DNA from 2 places in the Paenibacillus sp. JT22N7 genome. Region 1 is predicted to be linked to the other one. Evidence: riboswitches for the same ligand, from Rfam matches in the RefSeq annotation. Region 1 holds a riboswitch; the other holds the start of a gene.

Region 1 (19,007 bases):
ATAATCCACTCCATTTGTCTAATTTTGTATAATCCTAACCGATTGCTTGCCGTCTACCAGCGGGATCGTTTCCCCATCATCATCCATGCTCCGGCCGCAATCAGGATAATAGCAATCGCATATATCCCCCAGCTCCAAACGAGCGCCAAAATCAGCAGTACAGCCGATGTAACAGCGAGAATGGCGGAGGCGTTAAAAAAAACGCGTTCGCGGGATGCGCCGAACAAGTGGTACTCGTACAGCCCAACCGCTACACCCGTTATAAACAGCGGCCAAACATATTTGAGCGTATCCCATCCGAACATGATACAAAGCATGAACAAAATCGAATAAACGATCAGCATGCCTCCTGGAATAAGCACAACTGCCGGAAACAACCTGCCGAAATACAGCACATGCAGCAGAATTCCCGGAATAAGAACGAGAAGCGGCCAAAAATTGGATCCCAAAAAGCTGAACACACCCAGTTTGCCAAGCAATATTACGATACCAGCCAGCAGCACAATAATTCCAGCGGAATATTTGTTGTTAGGCATCCGCGCTTCCGCTCCTTACAACGCCTTACGCATATCCTGACGAAAGACGACAGTTTTTATCTTTACTAGTTTAAAGGAAGTGAAGTAAAAATACCAGTGCAACAAGGGCAACATGAAAAAAAAATTAGCAAACCGCTTCTTATAGCCGCACGATGCCTGATTCTAGCACGCTTCCTTGCTGCATATCGACAGGGATGAAAGCTTAGGCCAGCGCCGATCGGCGCATCAGGATGCCGATAATAATGACGAACGGGATGCTGAGCAGCGGAATCGCTTCAATTGCCGTTGCTGAACTGCTGAACAGCAGGCGATGCATGCCCGGGTCATGGACAAGCATGCCGCCCGCCGCAAAGCCGAGCAAGCCCGCTCCAATATATATAAGTGAAGGAAATTTCTGCAGCAGCTTCGTCAGCAATTGGCTGCCCCAAATAATCATTGGAATGCTCAGTGCAATGCCGAGCAGCAGCAGCAGCGTCTGCCCTTTCGCCACAGCCGCGATCGCCAGCACATTATCCAGGCTCATTACAAAATCAGCCGTCACAATCGTCCATATCGCAGCAGGCAGCGATGTTGCCCGCTTCACCTTATGAGAGGCCACGCCTCCTCCGCCGGACTCCCCCGCATCGGCCAGCAATTTGACTGCAATATAAAACAGCAGCACGGCGCCAATGGCCTGCAAGAACGGCGTCTGAAGCAAGGAAATCGCCGCCAGCGTCAGCACGCAGCGCAGGACAACAGCAGCCGTTGTCCCCCACCAGATCGCCCGCTTGCGCTGATGCTCCGGCAGATGCTTGCTCGCCATTGCGATTACAATAGCATTATCGCCGCTTAGCAGAAGATTAATCAGAATGATTTGTATAAATATGAAAAAGCTGTCCATAGTACTCGCCCCCTATACTACCACCTGTATGTCCAAGCTGGAGCGAATATGCCGGAAAGCCTAATGCGGGGTACTGCCCTTTCTTCTCTCTTACGAAAAAAAAGGCCGCCCACCATTTCACATGGCAAGTCGGCCTATGTCTTAAAGCGGCTTACAGCAAGCCGTTAATCGTTGATTTTTAGAACCAGCGGTCTTCACCGGCACTTGCTTCCGGCTCAGGATCTTCCGGCGTCAGCAGCAGCACTTCTGTTTGCTGCACAGCCTCATCCAGCAGCTGCTCCAGATTTTTTTGCTGATTCAGGTAGCCTTCCACCTTTTCTACAAACCGCAAATTCGGCTTAATGCTTGGGGATTTCGGCAAAAATAGCGTACAGCAATCCTCATATGGCAAAATCGACGTCGCAAACGTGCCCAAACGCTCCGCCTCATTAATAATTTCCTGTTTATCCATCATAACAAGCGGCTTCAGCAGCGGCAGCACAGTCGCACGCCCAATGACATCCATGCTGACGAGCGTTTGGCTCGCTACCTGGCCCAAGCTTTCGCCCGTCACGATTCCATGAGCTCCGTTCTTCTCGGCAAGGCTCTCCGTAATGCGAAGCATCGCCCGGCGCATTAGCGTAATAATAAGCGGGTCCTGTCCCGACTGGGCAAGCGTCGTCTGAACTTCCGTAAAAGGCACCAGATGCAGCCTCAGCGGAGCGCCGCTGTAATAGGATAACCTTCTCGCAAGCTCGATCACTTTCTCCTTCGCCTTCTCGCTCGTAAACGGGTAGCTGTGGAAATGGACCGCTTCCAGCTCCAGCCCTTTGCGCATCGCCATCCATCCCGCTACTGGACTGTCAATGCCGCCAGATAATAGCAGCATCGCCTTGCCGTTCGTACCGAACGGGAAGCCGCCTGGGCCATCAACGACCTCGTTGAAAATATAAGCCGCTTCCTCCTGAATATCGACCTTCAGCTCCACCTCGGGCCTCCGCACATCAACCTTTAAGTTGTCCATCGCACGCAGTACGTGGGCCCCAACCAAATGATTCATCTCCTGCGACGTATGCGGGAACTTCTTCCATGCGCGCTTTGCACTCACTTTAAAGGTAGCGGGCTCCTGTGGGATAGCCTTCATCAGCGCAAGCGCTGCTGCCCGAATTTCCTCCAGCTCCGGTTGAACGCTTACGACTGGACTAAAGGTCGAAATACCGAAAACGTCCTTGACCTTCTCAGCGATAAGCGAGTAATTTTCCCCGTTTAAATTAATATAAAGCCGCCCGAACATTTTTGAATACGTCAGCGCGGCAAAATCCTTCAATCGCAACTGAAGCTGCTGGAGCATCCGCTTCTCAAACATTCCGCGGTTGCGTCCCTTCATTGCCAGATCGCCGTAGCGAATGATTATTTTATCATACATCACTTTACCTTGCGCTCCTTTCAAGCGGCTTAAGCTTGCTTATTGTAAGGCGCAGCATTTCGCACAGCTGCAAAATATGCTGCTCTGTATGCTCGTCGCCCAGACTAATTCTCACGCCGCTGGCTGCCCGTTCCTGCCCCAGTCCCATTGCAAGCAGCACCCGGCTCGGCTTATTGTCGCGCGAGGAGCAAGCCGACTTCGTAGAAGCGATAATGCCATGCTGCTCCAGCATATGAACGACAACCTCCGGCTTCATGCCCGGATAGGAAAAATGGACAATATGCGGCGCCATGCTCTCCGGCGCCCCGCCATTCAATACCAGCTCCGGCGCAGCCTCAACGAAATCCGTCAATTGCTGGCGCAGACGATACATCCGCTCGCGCCGCTCCGTTGCCGACTGCATCGCCATGCGCAGCGCCTTGGCCGATGCCACGATGCCGGGCACATTTTGCGTCCCTGCCCGCATGCCATGCTCCTGCGAGCCGCCGGTAAGCAGCGGCGTCAAGGTTACACCCTCGCGGACGTACAAATATCCGATCCCTTTAGGCCCGCGCAGCTTATGCGCAGAGCCGCTAAGCAGATCAATGCCCCAGCCTTGCACATCAATCGGCAGCTTGCCGATGCTTTGTACGGCGTCCACATGCAGCAGCGTGCGCGGGTACCCTTGCAGCAGCTTGCCAATATCTGCGAGTGGCTGCACGCTGCCAACTTCATTATTCACATGCATAATGCTGACGAGAATGGTGTCGTCCCGCAAAGCCAATCGCAGCGCTTCCAGCACTACCTGCCCCTTCTCGTCAACGGGCAAATAAGTAACCTCGTAGCCTTCCTGCTCGAGCTGCTTAAATGTATCGTAGACGGAGGCATGCTCCATTTGGGTCGTAATTAGATGCTTTCCCCGGCTCTGGTACTGCTTTGCCGCTCCTTTAATCGCGAGATTGTTGCTCTCCGTGCCGCCAGAAGTGAACAGCCATTCCTCAGCCTTCACGGCGAACAGCTCGCCAAGCAGCGAACGCGAGCGGGAAATGAGCTTATCTGCATCTGCACCGGCATGGTGAATCGATGATGGATTCGCATAATGCGCCTTCATCACCTCAGCCAGCGTATCAATAACCTCCTCGTAAGGCGGCGAAGATGCGCAATGATCGAAATATAACATGAGCCAAACGTTCCTTTCCTACTAGAAAAAATAAAAAGATCAGCGACGGCAAGCTAGCTGCCATTCGTGATCTAAAAGAAGTGCTTTTACAGCCTAGAGACTGCGACGAAATAAAGTACCGCTAATTTATTGACAAAAGCGGTTCTTATTTCCTCGCAGCTCCTTAATAACGCGCTGCCTGTACTTTCACAATATAGCGCTGCGTTTCCTCAGGAAGCTTGTCCAAATTCGCCATCAGCTCGCTGTCTGTCGTAATACCGAGGCGGTCGATACGGCCCGGACCGGCATTGTACGCGGCTAGAGCTACTTGCTCATTGCCATTGTACTTGCGAAGCAGAAAGGATAAATAACGGGTGCCGCCATCGATATTTTGCTGCGGATTTAACGAATCTGTCACGCCAAGGCCGCGTGCCGTGCCGTCCATCAGCTGCATGAGCCCTTTGGCTCCTGCGCCGGATACGACATCTGGCTGGAAACCGGACTCTGTGCGAATGACGCCGCGAATCAAGGCGGGATCTACGCCATATTGGGCTGCAGCCTGGGCAATCATCGCATCATAGTCGGTGGAGCCAGCTGCAAACGTCTCGCCCTCAGCCTGATAAGCGTTATTCAAGCTGGCAAGCTGCGCCAGCGCTTCGGACGCTTGAGCAGATACATCCGTGCCTTCACTTGAGCCGTTCGAAGCTTCATGCATATATTGGGACAGCAGCATGTCGAACAACGAAGTCACACTTTTGTCCTTATTCGTGCCTAGCGGGTTCGCTACTGTCTTAAAGTCAAGATTAGGAGCAAGCTGCGTCTTGATCATTTGCTTCATAATGCGCGGATCGATACTCATAATTTCCTCCTTGAACCAAATCGCTTGGCTCTGCTGGTCTAAAAAAGCTCTATAATGATGTATCGGTTTTTATTGTACATGTTTTTACCCCTATTCGCCAGCAAATCGTAAAATACACAAGTTTATTCGGTTCGAGGAGTAAAAAGCAACATGCAAAAACAACCTCCGAAGCAAGCTTCGGAGGTTGTTCGGTTCTATTTAAACGATTTAAAGCTTATCCGTACTATATTAAAGCTTATTTGAATACTTTAACGCGATCTTCAAGCGGCTGGAATGTTTTTTCGCCTGGCTCTGCTGTCGGCTTGCCGAAAGGCATTTGCGCAATCAGGCCCCATGATTCTGGCAGGCCAAATGTCGCTTTTACTTTTTCGTCGATAAGCGGGTTGTAATGCTGCAGGGAAGCGCCGAAGCCTACCTCTTCCAGCAGATTCCATACTACAAATTGCAGCATGCCCGAGGATTGGTGCGACCAAAGCGGGAAGTTGTCGGCATACGAAGGGAATTGCTGCTGCAAGCCTGCAACCACATTGTGATCCTCGAAGAACAAAATCGTGCCGTAGCCATTATTAAAAGAAGCAATTCTGCCTTCTGTCGAAGCGAATTGATCAGCAGGAACGATTGCGCGAAGTGCTTCCAGCACAATGCTCCACAATTTATCATGATTTTCGCCAAGCAGGACAACTGCTCTAGCACTTTGAGAGTTAAAGGATGAAGGTGAATGCTTAACGGCTTCGTTAACCAATTCTACGATTTTCTCATCAGAAACAACGGATTCTTTGCTAATTCCGTAGTAAGTACGTCTGGCTTGCACAGATTCCAAAAAGCTTTGTGACATAATCAAATACCTCCAGTTAAATGGTTTAGTTCAATGCTTGATTAGATGCACACCAAAGTAATATTAATTACTTTACGTAAGTAACAATAATATATTACCCCTCATTTTGTCAAGCTTTTCCGCTGGCTTTTTATCAAAATATGCCTTTCGCACCGCTTTATTCATTCCCCAATTGTTCCTCTTTCATTAGCCGAAATTTACACCTTATCTTTCTTCATATCCGTTTCTGCACCATGCTGCTCCCAAGACTGCTCGCCAAGCTCTCTCACTTTATTCCATTTGCCATTGATCCAAGCGATGAGGAAGGAGATTCCTCCGAGCAATAGCAGCACTAGCACCTTGTACAAGCTTTCCTGGCCGTTCAGGTCGAAGAAAATTGCTTTAATCGCCGTCAGTCCTAGAACCGAAAATCCGAACCAGCGGAACACCGATTGCCCGCGATTAACGCCCCACAATACGAGCAGCAGCGCATATACGCCCCATGAAGCCGACAGACTGAGCTGCACATAGAAGCTTGGAAGATCGTAAAGATGCTCCTGAAACAACCGAATCATTTGGACGGTCAACAATCCGCCGATGATTAGATGCGAGCACAACGCATACATATTCCCCATCACGCGATTGCCCGAATCGCCAAGTGACGCAAATTTCTGCCTCGTCGAATAATAGAAGCCCAATGCCGCAAGCGCAAGCCATGCCATCGCGCCAGAGTTCAGAAACGGAATGAAGACGCCGAACCATTCGCCGCGCGGTGTAAACCATGTGATGACGTACCAATAGCATACCGTTGTAAACCATATAATGAGCGATGCCAGATTCAAAGCTTGCCAGCGGAACCTTTTGCCCACCCAGACAAGCAGCGCGGCCACCGCCGACCATAGAAATACATTGAAGATCGGTTTGACCGCTAGACCGCTGCCGACCTGATTAAGCGCAAGCAGCATCAGCAGCACACCAGCAGAACCATACGTAGCCGAAGCCGGCTCCATGCGCTTCACATGATAGTGGATAAACCAGCTGGCAAGCAGCAGCACAAAGCCGATAAACGCCAGCGGATAAGCATAATGCACTTCACCATGAATGAGCAGCAGCGACCAGAAGCCAAAAATAACGCCATTGGACAGCCCCGCATACATGTTCATCCCGTCAAAGCTTTGTTTATTGGTCCGCGAAGCAAGCAGAAAGCCGATCTGATAAAACAGGAATGCAGCAAGCGCGTAGCGCAGCGGCAAATTCCATACCCCTTCCACCACGGGATCGAAGGTAAAAAAGTAGACGATATACATGATCCAGCTTCCGATAAACGATGTCAGTCTGAGCTCATTCCAGCTCTTCACCGTGCTGAGCCAGAAAAAAGCGGAATTGAGCACGAGCATATACAAAAATAAAGTAAATACTTGATCCGTTTCCGGACGCATCAGCAGCGGCGACAGCAGGCCGCCCGTCAGAGCAATGTTTATGAGCAGACGCGATTCAAAGCGGTAAGCATAAACCGTAAGCGCCGCAGTAACAGCCGTCATGCCCAGCAGCACCGTCATGGAGTCCCACATTTCATAATAGACACCGGCAAAAGCGGCCGTCGTATACAGCAGGCAGGCGCCTAATCCGATTAACAGCTCGCCGACGAGCGGCCATTTTTCCCGCTTAATCAGCGAAAACCCTGCTGCGGCAAAACCTGCACCGCTCAGCAGTCCCAGCCCGATTTTCATCGCATTCGTTACCCAGCCCTGCTCCACCGTATATTTGAACAAAGTGATGAACGCTGATAGGACGAATAACACGCCGAGCAGCAAAGTCCATTGTTTGCGAATCCATACATTCATTGGTTGTACCTCCGTTTAGCTGCATTTTTATGACTTGGTCTTAGTTCTATTTTAGAAAAATAGGGCAAAAAAAATAGTACCAACTTTACGTGGTACCATTTCCATCCTTATTTTCTTTTTCTAATAGACCAAGTGCTTTCACCTGCTGCGCAGCCTCTTTCGAGCCGCCCAGCTGCAGCTTCTTGAGTATATGGTTAATATGGTTTTTAACCGTTCGAATGGAGACGAACAGCTTATCCGCCATCTGCGACTGCGAATAGCCCTGATCGACCAGCTCCAGCAATTGCAGCTCCGCAGGCGTAATCAGATCGCGCACCTTCTTCACTTCAAAATCCCGCTCCAGCTGCTTCAGCCTGCGGAATTCCTCGCGCATCTGCTCCGCCGCCGCCGCGCTGATCGGGGACTGGCGCTTCGCCGCCGCCGCAATCGCCGCAGGCAGCGCTTCAAAGTCGGATTTGATCTGGTAATCGATCGCTCCCACCTGAAAAGCTTGCAAAATCAGCTCTTTCTCCTCCATCGACGTCAGCATAATGACCCTCGCTCCCGTCGACATCGCCGTTGCCTCCGCCAGCTCAATGCCCGCCGGCTCGTCACCGAGCATAATATCCATGAGTACGACATCTGGCGCCTGGCGCCCTCCAGCAAGCGCTTCCCGCACTTCCTGCGGATTATCCGAGGTGAATACGACTTCAATGTTCGGCTGGGCTGCCAAAAAAGCCTTCAGCCCGCGCAGCCAATCCTTGTCGTCCTCCACGATCCACACTTGTATGTTATCCATCGGCATGTTCCCCTTCTCTCAGCCTTATCTCTATTTATATCTCTGTCTATTTCTCTGTCTCTTTCTATTTCTGTATCTATTTCTTTTTATTTCTCTTTATCTCTCTGCCGCTTTGTGCTCGTAATTCGGGCTTGCTCCCGCAGTATACTGCGCCTGAATCGCCTTTTTCTTGAATATCATCGATACGAGCGTGCCTGCTCCCAGCTTGCTCTGAATATGCAAAGAGCCGCCATGCTTGCGCATCACATGATACGCATACGGCAGGCCAAGCCCGAAGTTTGTACTGCCCCCGCGTTTGGTCGTATAAAAGGGCTCGAACGCTTTGGCTGTCTGCGTACGATCCATACCCGGCCCCGTATCGCGCACCTCGATCATTATATCCCGTTTCGTCTCTTTCATTATAAAGCTCAGCGTGCCTTTGCCGTCCATTGCTTCAATGGCGTTCGAGATCAAGTTGCCAAGTGCCTCGGTAACTTGCGCACGGTCAATCATACAGCTCCAGCCCTCCGGCAGGCTGCTTGAGAAACGAACGCCTTCAGCGATCAGCTTATACGGCTCAAGCGTCATGAGCAGCAGCTCGCCAAGGTCTTCCCGCGTAGGCTTTAGCGCCAAATCCTCGGTGCCGTGATGGACACGGCCAATCATTTCCTGGATGTGCCGCGTCGTCCGCAGCACGGTCTCTGCATCGGCAAGCAGCTCCTCCTGGTTCGTGGATGCCGCGTATGCGCGCATCTTCTCGCCGAAGAGCCGCATTTTGCCGACGTCATTTTTGATCGCATGATTGAGTATAGCCGTACCTGATGTAACTGCTCGCAGCGTCGAATCCAGACGGCGACGGTCGATAAAAACACGTACCCCCAGAAATCCGTAGGTAAACAGACCTATAACAAATACCAGCGCCCCAATGCCCACAAACCAGGTATTGTACACCCACATCCGCAGGAAACCAAGGCTTGGCAGCACATAATTCATCGTTGCGCTAAACAGTACCGGAGTCAGCACCGACGTGCATACGATCCAGTGGCGTCTCGCTTGAGCCAAATAACCCGGATTTTTCAGTAATACATTCACCGCTCCGACGGCTATATAAGGCACAGCCCACCAGACAACAACTGTAAATGTAATCGGATACGTTTCCGTGTAGCCCGGTGTAAACAGCAGGCAGGCCGCAATCGGAATAAACAGCAGCAGCGGCAACACTCGCTCATAAGGCTGCAATCGGTCGATAGGGCGATAAGCCAGCGCAAACAATAGGAAGGTGTATGGCAAACCGTAGTAGGACAGCAGCGAGCAAAATGCTTGCAGCATATACAGCAGCTGATCTGCCGTTTCGTTCATATAATGTTGGCTCACATAAGGAATAATCCGCTCATCCAGCACGACCGACATCGCCCCGGCTCCGCCCGTAAAAGGTACCCCGCTGAGCCGCCTGCTCACAACCGAGCGTGGGTCGGACAGCATCAAAATAGAAGCAATTCCCCATAAGGCAATTAGGACAAATAGCACGCCGCAGCCCTCTTCTCTCTATATACTCTCTTTTATGCTCTGCTCTAACCATATAGCGGAGCGCGGAAAGCGTCAACCCTCTGAGAGAATATGTGCGGCGAATGGCATAGGACTGCCCGCCTATTCATGAGATTAGGAGTTCAGCTAATGATTGTACATACCTCAAAATGGTTATTTTGCAACGTTGTCCTCATTTATACGTATATGGAAGGCGGCTTATTTATTTTTTTCTAATATAAAGCTGTAATACATAAAGTACCTTGCTGTTATAAAAAGATAGGGAGCTGCCTATGCCGGATTTTTTGCTTGTGCTATTTTTGTTCAATTTATCTTTATTTCTGTTGCACGAAATGGATGCGATACGCCATTCTGAATGGAGATTGTTTATCTTTCTTAAGGATATGGAGGATTCGAAAGCCTATAAGGTGTTCACCTTTATTCATCTTCCGATATACACGATTATACTCGCTCTGCTTTTCAGCGATTATCAGACGGTTACGTTTTGGGTGCTGGATATATTTTTTATCATCCATGCCATTCTACATCTCTTTTTTGAAAAGCATCCCCGCAATGGCTTCAAAAATACGTTCTCGCGAGCCTTTATTTATCCAATGGGGATGATCGCGGCGATTCATTTGTTGTTGATGGTTATGAAGTGAGTGTCGAATACGTCCGGCTATGTCCGGATCCGGAAATCTTGGATATGTACGATATGCAGAATATGCAAGATATGAAGGTGTTCAGCGAGGGTTGAAGTTATTATATTCCGCTTAGGGGAGACCCTGCGAATCGTTTAAGAAAGACCTGACCCCCTATTACTTTTGGCGGTCCATTTTTTTGTTCAATTGATGTTCGTTAATCACTACTATAACAGGAATATGGACTAAGTATTTGTGATCAGGCCCCAATCGCTCTGTTCCTCATGGCATTAAGCTGTTAATCAAGGCATACCTATTCTAATTTTGTTAGGCTGGGACAGAAGGAGACGATTATGTCTCAGACGGCGAAAATGGTAACTGTTTCCATTTCCTAAGGACTGAGGTTCCGCTATTGTAGCCTTTTATACGATTTCAGCCCGTAAGCGGACAGGAGATCCGCTATTGCCCTCATAATCGCGTCAAAATGGCAATTGGCAAAGCATTAGCGGCTCCTGTGTCCGCCTAATTCTCGATTGACCGTCATCCGGTTAAATAGCTGATTCTGTGTCCGCCAAGTTTCTGACACTCCATTATCGTTTGCATACTCTCCCTAGTATAACAAACCGTGTATTAGCTCCACCGACCCAACAAAGTGCCATCATTCAAAACCAGTGTGGCTTATCGCCCGAAAGTAAACCCTCCAGCTAGCTTCTATTTTAAAAAGAAAGTGTCACCTATTTGAGAAGTAAAATATGTTATCTAGTCGTGTTATAAAAACAGAAAAAAGCCTTATATTCCAAGGCTTCTTGCGTTCTTAAATATAGAACTGTAATTAGTTCGTAGATGCCCTACTCTTCAAGATAGTGCTCTTTTAAAATGCGATCTCGGTCTGCTGCATCAACTTCTGCCTTCCCCTTGTTTCAGTCCACACACACTCATACAGAGTACGACTATATGTACAGTTAGCGGAGGATACATGATGACGTTTCAATCTACACACTCACATAGAGTTCGACAGCAATATCAAATGAAGGACTTTATCAAAGATTGGTTTCAATCCACGCACTCATATAGAGTGCGACGCCTCTGCATTGGGATACCCTTGCTCCATACAACTGTTTCAATCCACGCACTCACACAGAGTGCGACAGCGAAAAATAGATAAATGGGTGCCACAATGGCATTCATTTATCTAAATCAAACGAAAATAATACTATAACGTTCGCAGACAATTCTTGATTTTTAAAGAATTTACTCATTTTATGTATGATTCAACAAATTTCGAGGTGCGAATCTCCCCTAGGCTTCTTATGGGAGCTTCACATTCGCACCACGACCCAACTCTATTCTCTATCTACAAGAATATTACTTCCCCGCCCCTTCGTTATACGCTCTCAGCAGCGTATAACGATTAGGCCGCACCAAATGCGCCTCACTCAAGCTGCGGGCAAGCAGTTCGTCGCTCACACCTAGCTCAGCCGTTGTGGATGGCCCACCCACTTGCTTCAGCCAGCCGCGAATGGTCTCCTCATTCGGAATTTCCGCGATCAGCTGGCTGATGCGTTCCGCATGCTCTGCCCCGCTAATCGCTGGCGCCTGCTCAGCAGCCAAGCGATGATACAGCCCCGAAATTTCCGCACATGCGACGCCAACCTTCGCTCCATGCAGCAGCTGGCGGTTGCCAAGGTGAATATATTCCATTTCCCAGTAGTGGGACAAATGATGCTCTGCGCCCGAGGCCGAATGGGATTGCCCGAACAGCAGCATCGCAAGGCCCGATTCGATCAAAGCGCTGATCAGCGCGCGAATGCCCTCTTCGCTGCGTGAGGCAATCAGCTCTACATTTTCCACACACTGCATTAAAGCATCACGCGTAATCGTCGCTACGATATCCGAATAAGCTTCCTCGCCCGCAAGCGAGCCGTAGGACCAATCGAACAGGGACGTATATTTGCCAAGCATATCGCCAAAGCCAGCGGCTACCATAGCGACAGGAGCCTGTGTCAGCACATCGAGATCGGCAAAAATCGCGTCCGGGCCAATCGCGGCGATCGTAATCTTTTCACCCCGAATAATAATCGGTGCTCCCTTGGAATTGAAGCCGTCTACGGACGGAGCGGTCGGCACGGATACAAACGGTATGCCCGCCGTAAAAGCAGCATAACGCGTAATATCATGAAGCGTGCCGGAACCAGCCGCAATGACCACTTCCGCAGCGTAATGCTGAATATCAAGCAGCAGCTGCACAATGGATACTTCGTCCGCAATGACATCTCCCTGTTGGTTAGGCTTAATCAGCGTTGCCTTAACCGCAATATCTTTCGCAGCAATTGCCACTTCCAATTGTTTTCCAGCTATTTCATATGTGATGTTGTCGGACACGATTAAAACTTTGCGATAGCCCTTCTTTACCAAATAAGGTGCGACCTGCTGAGTGGCTCCACGTTCAATAAGCAGCGGTTCAATTACGATGGACTGGACGGAGGAGGCGTCATAGCCTGCGGCAGCCAGCTTGAATTTTTCCATTAGCGTCATGAGTTCGTTGTCCCTTCTATCTTCAAAGTTGTATACGAACATTGTCACGCGCTAATGGCAGGTTTGTCAACCTTTGGCTTGCAGGCTTCGCCGCGCCTTCCTCTAAGCATCCAGCTTTTTGTTCAGCAAGTACAGCATGATGCTCACAAGGATAGCACCGATCACGATTTCAAGCGACATAACGCCCCAGTTTCCAATCGAAATATCGCCTGTTGGAGACACTAAGATAGACAAGCCTTCAGCGGTAGGCTCTGAGACCATCGTGCCGAATAAATTATCGTTAAACAACAATTCCTCCACATAGCTAATGACAAATTGCAGCAGGACGAAGACTGCTATTGCTACCCATGGAAAAAGCTTTTTATTAAAGAGATGCCCTACTGTAATCGAAAAATAGACTGTCAGCATCAAAAATAGGAGCGTCCAAAATATTAAAATAAAAAACAGGACTCCCGTCTCTAAATTAGGTAGACCCAATACATCCAGCAAGGCGCTTGGGGACAGCCATTTAAACAGCCAGACATGAAGCAGCACGATCCCACTCAGCGCAGCCGATAATACGAATTGCAGCAGAAGCGGCGAAGCGATTGTTTTCCACGTGGCCAGCGGCAATAAGCGGCGACCGTACGATTTAAGGTTATGGGAGTACGTCTTTGAGGAAAATATGATCAACATGAAGGCAACGAATAAATAGCCCATGAACATTAATGTAAGCGACAATGCAGGCTGCCAATTACGAGTTGCACTAAAAAAGGAAAGTGCTCCCTGCAAAATAATAAGCGCAGCAGCCGAGCCCATAATTAAATTCGCATTGCGTTTCCAGTCATATTTCAATAAGTTTATCATTCTGAAAATACCTCCCTGAATAGTTCATCTACACTTTTACCATGCTTGGAGCGTATGCTCTCCACATCCTGACGCAGTGAAACTTCACCGTTTTGAATAAAAATGACTTCATCGAAAACCCGTTCAATGTCGGTAATTAAATGCGTCGAGATAAGCACACAGCTGTCTTCATTATAAAATTTAACGATGGCGTCCAAAATTTTGCCCCGCGCGACGGGATCAACACCGCCTATCGGCTCATCGAGCAAATAAAGCTTAGCCTGACGCGACATCGCCAGCGTGAGCTGCAGCCGCTCATTCATCCCTTTGGATAAGGAGCTAATGCGATCATTGCGATCCAGCTTCAAAAAATCGAGCATGCTTCCCGCTTTCTCCTGATCGAAGTCCTTATAAAAGTCACTGAAAAAACGAAGGGCATCCTTCACCCGCATCCACGACTCGGTTACCGGCTGATCCGGCATAAAGGACGTAACCGCCTTCGTCCCGATGCCAATCGGCTCCCCGCAAATTCGAACGCTTCCTGAGGTTGGCTGAATGAGTCCTGACGCCAGCTTCATGAGTGTACTCTTGCCGCTGCCATTGCTGCCAAGCAGACCAATAATTTTGCCAGCTTCCAGGTTTAAATTAATATTATGCAGCGCTTTTCTCGATCCGTAAGTTTTCGTTACGGCTTGCAGTTCAACTATCTTCTTCATTCGTTTATTCTCCCCCCGCCTATTTCTGATCTTCCTTGCTAACCGCTTCCGTAACAATCGCTACAATGTCATCCTTCTTAAAGCCCAAATCGCGCATCCCCTGAATGAAACGTCCGAGCAAATCAGCCGCCATTTCTTTCTTAATGCTCACAATCGCCGCCTCCTCGCTCGTTACATATCTTCCAAGTCCCCGTCTTGTTTCGACGATGCCTTCACGCTCCAGCTCCTGAAAAGTACGCTGGATCGTATTCGGATTGATTTGCAGCTCCACTGCAAGCTCGCGCACCGAATCGATTTTATCGCCGGGATTAAGCTTCCCGCTAATAATTTGCTGTTTAATGTAGTTCATGATCTGGATGTAGATCGGCTGGTTGTTGTCAAATTCAATCGGCATAAGTCACCTCCGTGTTAATGTATTAGTGTTATATCTAAATAGTACACTAATATTCTGTTGTTGTAAAGAGTTGGATAAAAAAAAGGCTGCCTCCAATCGCCCACGGGCGCTGAAAGCAGCTATTTCATTGATGCTATTCCATTTTCCAATCCGCTCTAAAGGCTAGCTTACACCTTGAATACAGCCGCTTTTTCGCGCAAATTAGTGGAAGAGCCCTGCAGTTTCTCAGCCAGCTCTTGAAGCTGAATCGATACCTCGAATTGATCTTCGGACATACCGCTCATCTGCTCCATTTTGCCATTTACCTCGGAGGAGGTTTGCAGCAGCTTGTCTACTGAGCCAACAATATCGGTAATGCCTTTTGTAATTTCATCAATGCCGACAGAAATTTCGCCCATTTGCTCGGACAATACGCTGCTTTGATTTTCCAGACCATTAAACATTTCGCTAGCCGTCACCGATGCCTGCTTCGTCGTTTCTATCACTTCCGAGAAGCTGCTCAAGCTTTGGCTGCTGTCGGCAAAATCGTTCTGAATAAGCTTAAGCTCCTTCGTAATATCTTTGGAAATGATATCGGTCTGGCTCGACAGCTTGCGAATTTCCTCCGCTACTACAGCAAAGCCTCTGCCATGCTCGCCTGCACGCGCCGATTCAATCGAAGCATTCAGCGACAATAAATTCGTCTGTGTGTTCAAATCCTGAATGCCGCCCAAAAACTTCGTTACATTATTGTAGCGCTCATTGATTCGGTCGAAGGACTCGGTAACTCGGGCAAATTGCTGCACCGTCTGATTCACCATCTGCACAACGCCCTTCATATCGGTGGAACCTATACGCGATGACTCTCTCATTTCTTTCATGTCGCGATTAATATATTCGGTTGAAGCCGCAATTTGCTGCGAGCTTGCCGATATTTGCTCCGTTACGGCCGAGATCGAAGTTGCATCATCATACTGGGTCATCAAAATCGTTTTGCCGTTGCCAATCTCTTCCTTCACCTGCTCGGAAGCGTTCTGATTGCGAACAATCATATCGCCCATATTGCGCGAGGCTTGCAGAACAACCGTGCTTACATCCATAGTCGAACGAAGGGTGTCACGAAGCTCACTTCCCATTTGCGCCAGCGAGCGGTCAATTTGACCAAATTCATCTTGGCGATCCAGCTTCTCATCATAGGTGAAATCGTTATTTTGATAAGCGGTAATACGCTTCATTAAACCAACGATGCCTTTTTTTACATTCCGGCTTAACGAATACGACATGAGGAACGGCAGTACTGCCAGCAAAACAATATTGATGATAATAATCGTATTGGCAGCTGCAATACTTTTATTTAATGTCTCCTGTGTAGCGACCGTATCCACTTCGAGCCAATTTTCTACCGTTTCATTCGCAAAGCTGAGAACAATCGTATATGTACTGACAAGCTGTTTGACCTTGGCGGAGCGGTCTTCAATGGTTAGCAGGCTGTGATTGCCGTTTTCTTTATTAAGCTGCTCCAGTGCAAGGCCAAACACATTGCCTTGGTTCGAATAGGCGGTGCCGTTATCCCCGTGAGGATATTTTTCATCCAGGTACGCTAGTGTAACCTTCAATTTTTCTACCCGCTCGGGCATCGACTTAAGTGCCAAGTTGATTCCATCGTCGCCGGTGCTGCCGTTTTCTACGGCATCAATCATCGAAAGCAGCGTGCGCAGCATCGAATCCGATATCCCTTGATATTCTTTTTTGGCCTCCTGAAGCTCATTTGAAGCTTTCACTGCACTTCTAACCGAAGCATTTTGCATAAAAATCCACCCGCCAGCGACGACGTTGAACAAGGTGATTAATGAAGTGATAAACAACAGCTTCGTTGTAACCTTTTGTTTCTTCAAGAAATCAGAAATCCTTGATGTCCATTTTAACCATTTTGCCTCTCTCAATCGGTTAATCATCATTTTCTCTCCATCTCTCCTATTACACTGAAAAACAAAAGCTATCCAATCACCGCGACGAATTGAACAGCTGAATCAGCCTATAGTCCTGTACCGGTGGTTTGGCTGCCATAGTTCAATACCTTAGGCCCATAACTTTGCGCCCCTATCTTTCAATAAGTTTGCCTTTTTCAGTATGTAATTTTCTATTTATTTCGACACTTTTAAAGTATAATTTAGGAAAACCTTTTTGTAAATTATAAAAAGCGAGATTATCTGACATGATACTTTGAAACTAGTGCCTAACAACGTTATAATATTAGCGAATGCTAGCTATTAAAGTGATTTTAGGGGGGACAAGATGGATTTTCGACTAGATTTAATTGAGGATAAAATCGAATTTTTTGAGGCTTTTGACTTACGTACGCTCGAAAAGCACATTGACCAGCAAATTGAAGCGAATAAAGCACTGCTATTACAAGTTCATGCGATTAGTCATCATGCTGTGTTTCATCCCGATCGCGGGAAAATGCTGTACAGCGCAGTCGTTCATTTTAAAGTTAAAAAATAGGCCAATTCGGGCATTTGAACGCTGCCCGAATTTTTTTCAAAAAAATTTAAAAAAGGTATTGCATCCTCCTAAAGTTCTGTGGCATAATACATCTTGTGTCCAATACATAACCGCGCCGTTGTAGCTCAATTGGTAGAGCAACTGACTTGTAATCAGTAGGTTGGGGGTTCAAGTCCTCTCGACGGCACCATTTTTTTCCCGGGACGTAGCTCAGCTTGGTAGAGCACCTGGTTTGGGACCAGGGGGTCGCATGTTCAAATCGTGTCGTCCCGATATTTTATAAGTTGTTTCAAGCAGGCCCTCTAACTTAGAAGGGTTTTTTATTTTTTTCATTAAAAATAAGCCGCACTTAGCTGGAAGTTTTGCTGCCCCCGCTAAGCGCGGCTTTTCTTTTGCCCCAATAGATTCATTAATGATGCTGCCGAATCATCGCCTCTGCGGTGAGCAGCCCTGACATGGCAACCATCGGCGTTCCCCCGCCGGGATGGGTCGTTCCGCCCGCAAACCATAGTCCGCGCAAATCCGCACGATTGGACGGCCGCAAAAACGTCTGCTTTGCTGAATTCGAGGAAATGCCATAGATGGCGCCGCGAAATGCCGACGTATCCCGCTCCAAATCCTCCGGTGTATACAAAGCAAGCTGCTCTGCTTCCCGATCCAGTCCCTCCAAGCCATAGGCAGCCAGCTGCTTCAACAGACGGCCCTGATAGCGCTCCGCCTCCCGCTCCCAGCTCCAAGCGTCCGACGTATACGGGGCATTCGCCAAAATAAACAGGTTGCTGCCTCCTTCCGGCGCCAGTTCCTGTTCCAAATAGGCGGAACAGCATACATAAATCGCAGGATCGGCAGGAGCCTCGCGGCGCGCGAAAATCGCCGAAAATTCCTCCCCATACCTTTCCGGATAAAATACAGTATGATGCAGCAGCTTATCGTAACGTCTGCGTATGCCTGCAAGAGTGACAAAGCCGGACAGAGAAGGCTCGTAAGTTGAAATATGGCGATTCGTCATGGCAGGCCGCAGCTGCTCGCCGAGCAAATCGCGGCATACGGACAGCACATCTCCGTTCGCGAGCACCAGATCGGCTGGCACAAAACCGCATTCCGTCTCTACTCCGCTTACGCCGCCGCCTTTTGCAGCAATGCGCTGCACACGCACCGAGGTGCGTATTTCCGCCCCCATTTCCTCCGCAAGCTGGCGCAGACCTTCAACGATGCTGTAGGTGCCGCCTCGAACACCAAAAACGCCAAGCTCTGTCTCGACATGCGGCAGCATCGCGAAGATTGCTGGCGCCCGATCAGGAGCTAATCCGACATAGGTCGCATAACGTCCAAACAAGGCCAGTGTGTTGGGATGGCGAAAATAGCGGCGCAGCAGCATAGCGGCAGCAAGTCCTCCCGGTCCGGCGCCTACAACAGCAACATGCCTGGTCTTCATTTATAGTCTCTTCCTTCCCATGCTAGAATCAGCTTTCTATAAATGCCCGTCATAGACGGCTCGATCCGCAAATTCGCCTGAGCCGCAGCCGGTTATATCGCAAAATCGCTATAAACGGCAAATTGGCCGCCAGCGCGTAGCCTACCATTAAATAGCCATACAAAGGCTCGTTCCAGATGAAAAATAACGGCGCGGGCACGATGGACAGCCAGTGCGTCCA
Region 2 (3,534 bases), on a different contig from region 1:
CGAATACGCAAGTTTTGATCTTCCTGCTCTCCTTGTTTGTCATTACGAGAATATTGCTTTATTTTGCAGGCTTTCTCGGCATGAATCTGTTTTCGAACTATCAAATTCCGCCGGACTATACGGTCGTGCAGGGGCATGATTTCACATCGAGCCAGCTCTCGATCCAGACGGATATTTCACAGCTGAAGAAGCCGAGCTTCGAGGATCTAAGGAAATTTGACAGCGTATGGTACTTGGGAATTGCCGAAAATGGCTATGATACGTATAACATCAACGAATCGCATCCTAGTGCAAATTGGGTGTTTTTCCCTTTATACCCTTTGTTAGTCTTTTTGGTGGAGTCTATTTCTAAATACGATGCGACAGTCGTGGGATCGGTTTTATCGAATTTGTTTTTGCTCGTATCACTTTTTTATTTTTATGGCATTTGTTTAAAAAGAGGACTGAAACAGGAGCACGCCCAAGTCGCGGTGCTGCTGCTGCTCATTTTTCCGACCGCCATCTTCTATGCCGTGCCTTATACAGAGAGCCTGTTCCTCATGCTGTCGCTAATGACCGTCTATTATGCGATGCAAAAACGATATTTTCTCGCGTTTCTGTTCGGGGGCTTGTCCGCTGTGACGCGCAATTTGGGCTTCGTCAACTTGTTTTTCGTTGTGGGTACGCTGTTGATCGAACACAGGCTGTACCGTTTCAAGTGGAAGGACACGAAGTATTTAGGCTATGCAATCATTTCGGCGCTGCCGCTAGCCGGTTATCTGTTGTACATGAAATGGCTTACTGGCGATTTGCTGGCTCCGATTACCGAGCAAAGCATCAACTGGTATCGCAAGACGGTTGCTCCGTTCTCGAACTATATTCATTTTATCCAAAAGCCTTATTTCTCAGGAAATGGCGGCTGGGAAAATGGCCTGCTTGCCTTTATTATCGCGAATGCCGTCCTCGTCATTTTTGCTGCCTTTCTTATTATGCGCTGGAAAGATATTCGCCGTAATGCTCATGAATGGCTGTTTTTTGCCTATGGATTGCTGCTTATGCTCATTCCGTTCGCCAGCGCCGAATTTTTGCAGAGCATTCCACGTTATGTCATGGTTGCGTTCCCCTTCTACATTTATTTTGCGGATGTGCTGAAAAATAATAAGGCGCTGCAAATGTTTTATTTCATGATGTTTTTCCTGCTTCATATTGTGTATGCGATTTGCTACTTTAATGGATATTTTTTCGTTGTATAAATTTATGAAAAAATAAATTGACGAAATTTGCGCTTAAGGTGTACAATAGCACCATATTACTTTAGCTCGTACTTTATACCTAGATCGTTTAACGAAAAGGCAAACTCAGGGAAACCTGATGTGCGCAAAGCTACAGGGGCTTCATTCCTAACGGAATATGCTCGCCAGCTACCGAATTCAACATCGATTCTTCCTTTATTAATCAAGGTAGACTTTGTTCTTTCGGGAGCAGGGACTATCTTTTTTTTATTGCTTACACGAAAAGGCAAACTCAGGGAAACCTGATGTGCGCAAAGCTATAGGGGCTTCATCCTTAAACAGGATATGCTCGCCAGCTGCCGAAGCCCGACATAGCCTCCTTTGCCTGATGAAGGTGCGGCGTGTTCTTCGGACCACGACCATCATTCGCTCGGGGGAGGAACTTACTATGAAAACTACAAAATTCGCTCTTACACTCCTTATGCTCGCTTCGACATTACTCTGGGCACTCCCTGCTAGCGCGCAAACCAACTTTTACAACGGAGCATGGATCGGCACTTGGCCGAACCAAAGCTTGAACAACATCGCTGCCTACGAGCAACTAATCGGTGGACACCAAGATGTTGTACATACTTTTGTCAACTCGAACCAAGGGATTAATGAATGGAAGGGCTTTATGGACTATGTAAATAATAATGGTTCGATTAACCTACTTACCCTTGAGTTTAAAAATAAAAATTACAAAGAATATTCGACTGCTGATATTAATAGAGGCGTAGTAGACGCTTACCTGAAACAAACGGCAAAACAACTGGTTAACTGGCAAGCAGCTAACAAAAACCCTGAAATTTGGCTTCGCATTTTCCACGAAGGCAATGGCAACTGGTACGGCTGGGGCGTTGGCGACAGCACAGTTAACACAAACGAGACTTACAAAGCGGCATTCCAACGTGTCGTTACGATTTTCAGAGAGCAAGGCGCAACGAATGTGAAATTCATGTACAACGTAAACGCTGAAAATGTTGGCAAAAACGCATCGTTTACAGCTATGTACCCAGGCGATGCTTACGTAGACCTGCTTTCGATCGATGGCTACAACTTTGGAACGAAAGAATCGTGGAGCTCGTGGAGAAGCTTTAACGACGTATTCTACGCTTCGTACCAAGCGCTGACAAGCATTTCGAGCAAGCCGATCATTATCGCTGAAACTGGCACAACAGAAAGCGGCGGCAGCAAAAACGAATGGGTTATTGATGCGATGAATCAAGTGCAATCGCCAGCGTACAGCCAAATTAAAGGCTTGATCTGGTTCAACGAGAACAAAGAGCTGGACTGGCATATCGATTCGTCGGCTGATAGCCTGAGCGCTTACCAAACGCTGCAAAAAACGCTTTAAAAGATTAGACGGGGCTAGTCGTCAAGTCCTGGTCTCAACTCTATCAAACACTGGCTGATATAATACTAAATAGGTATTCTGAGAAAACTCTAATTTCGCGTAAACCGCGTAAAATTAGAGTTTTTTCGCTTTTTTTCTACACTTTTGCCAATAAGATTACAATGTTAAGAAGAAAAATTAACTTTTAAAGGGGCAAGGATTGTGATAAGATAACTTTGAATTTGAGCCTTAGCCGCCAAAAATATCATATTTCCGGCCGATTTAACAAATATCGACAGCGAAATTAGACAGTATAGTCAATCCATGTTGTAGATTAGTCAGAAAAGGAATGGAATTATGGCGAATAAATAGAGCGCAAAGGATTGGGGTTATTTGAAAACAAAAGCTAGGTACATATTAACAACGCTATCCATTGCTATCATGATCGTGTATCTAGTATGGAGACTTGTACAAACACTCCCATCTGGCTGGTCATTAATTTTTGGATCGTTGTTACTATTTTTTGAAATCATTTCTATTTTTCAATCCGTTTTATTCCACATTCTTCTGCTAAAACCCACTGAAAGAAAGCCTGCGCCATTACCTGACAACCTTTATTCTGTGGATGTTACGATCGCTACCTACAATGAACCGCCATCCTTGGTTAGAAAAACCATACTTGCTTGTAAAAACTTGAATTATCCGGAAAATCTGTTAAACATTTGGGTGTGTGATGATGGAAAGCGAGCGGAAATGAGAGAATTAGCCGAAGGTTTAGGCGTTCATTATCTCGATCGTCCCGGAAATGAACATGCTAAAGCGGGTAATTTGAATCATGCGCTGACGAAGATGAAGGGCGATTTGCTCCTTACTTTAGATGCCGATATGATGCCCAAACCGGATTTTTTACAGCGAACGGTAGGATTTTTTGCAGAGAATGAGAAGCTT

The links. Region 1 has a riboswitch for cyclic di-GMP ahead of AC50Y5_RS15280 (methyl-accepting chemotaxis protein). Riboswitches for the same ligand answer to the same signal wherever they lie in the genome.
Region 2: it holds a riboswitch for cyclic di-GMP, as region 1 does, so the genes downstream of both, AC50Y5_RS29130 (glycoside hydrolase family 26 protein) here and AC50Y5_RS15280 (methyl-accepting chemotaxis protein) in region 1, are expected to answer to the same signal.

The regions. Positions count from the first base shown of each region.
Region 1 covers NZ_JBXENY010000005.1:144,276-163,282, forward strand. Annotated here, with positions in the region: gene AC50Y5_RS15210 (hypothetical protein) at 54-536, opposite strand; gene AC50Y5_RS15215 (TerC family protein) at 739-1,416, opposite strand; gene thiI (tRNA uracil 4-sulfurtransferase ThiI) at 1,595-2,824, opposite strand; gene AC50Y5_RS15225 (cysteine desulfurase family protein) at 2,826-3,980, opposite strand; gene AC50Y5_RS15230 (lytic transglycosylase domain-containing protein) at 4,144-4,818, opposite strand; gene AC50Y5_RS15235 (nitroreductase family protein) at 5,054-5,653, opposite strand; gene AC50Y5_RS15240 (DUF2339 domain-containing protein) at 5,851-7,476, opposite strand; gene AC50Y5_RS15245 (response regulator transcription factor) at 7,562-8,254, opposite strand; gene AC50Y5_RS15250 (sensor histidine kinase) at 8,351-9,760, opposite strand; gene AC50Y5_RS15255 (DUF6713 family protein) at 10,051-10,419, shown strand; gene AC50Y5_RS15260 (sn-glycerol-1-phosphate dehydrogenase) at 11,764-12,933, opposite strand; gene AC50Y5_RS15265 (hypothetical protein) at 13,036-13,779, opposite strand; gene AC50Y5_RS15270 (ABC transporter ATP-binding protein) at 13,776-14,474, opposite strand; gene AC50Y5_RS15275 (GntR family transcriptional regulator) at 14,494-14,868, opposite strand; gene AC50Y5_RS15280 (methyl-accepting chemotaxis protein) at 15,036-16,742, opposite strand; cyclic di-GMP riboswitch class I at 16,895-16,978, opposite strand; gene AC50Y5_RS15285 (YrzA family protein) at 17,143-17,352, shown strand; tRNA gene AC50Y5_RS15290 (tRNA-Thr) at 17,467-17,542, shown strand; tRNA gene AC50Y5_RS15295 (tRNA-Pro) at 17,552-17,625, shown strand; gene AC50Y5_RS15300 (phytoene desaturase family protein) at 17,762-18,787, opposite strand; gene AC50Y5_RS15305 (glycosyl-4,4'-diaponeurosporenoate acyltransferase CrtO family protein) at 18,837-19,007, opposite strand, start outside.
Region 2 covers NZ_JBXENY010000014.1:34,833-38,366, reverse strand. Annotated here, with positions in the region: gene AC50Y5_RS29135 (mannosyltransferase family protein) at 1-1,232, shown strand, start outside; cyclic di-GMP riboswitch class I at 1,321-1,408, shown strand; cyclic di-GMP riboswitch class I at 1,487-1,575, shown strand; gene AC50Y5_RS29130 (glycoside hydrolase family 26 protein) at 1,660-2,607, shown strand; gene AC50Y5_RS29125 (glycosyltransferase) at 3,028-3,534, shown strand, end outside.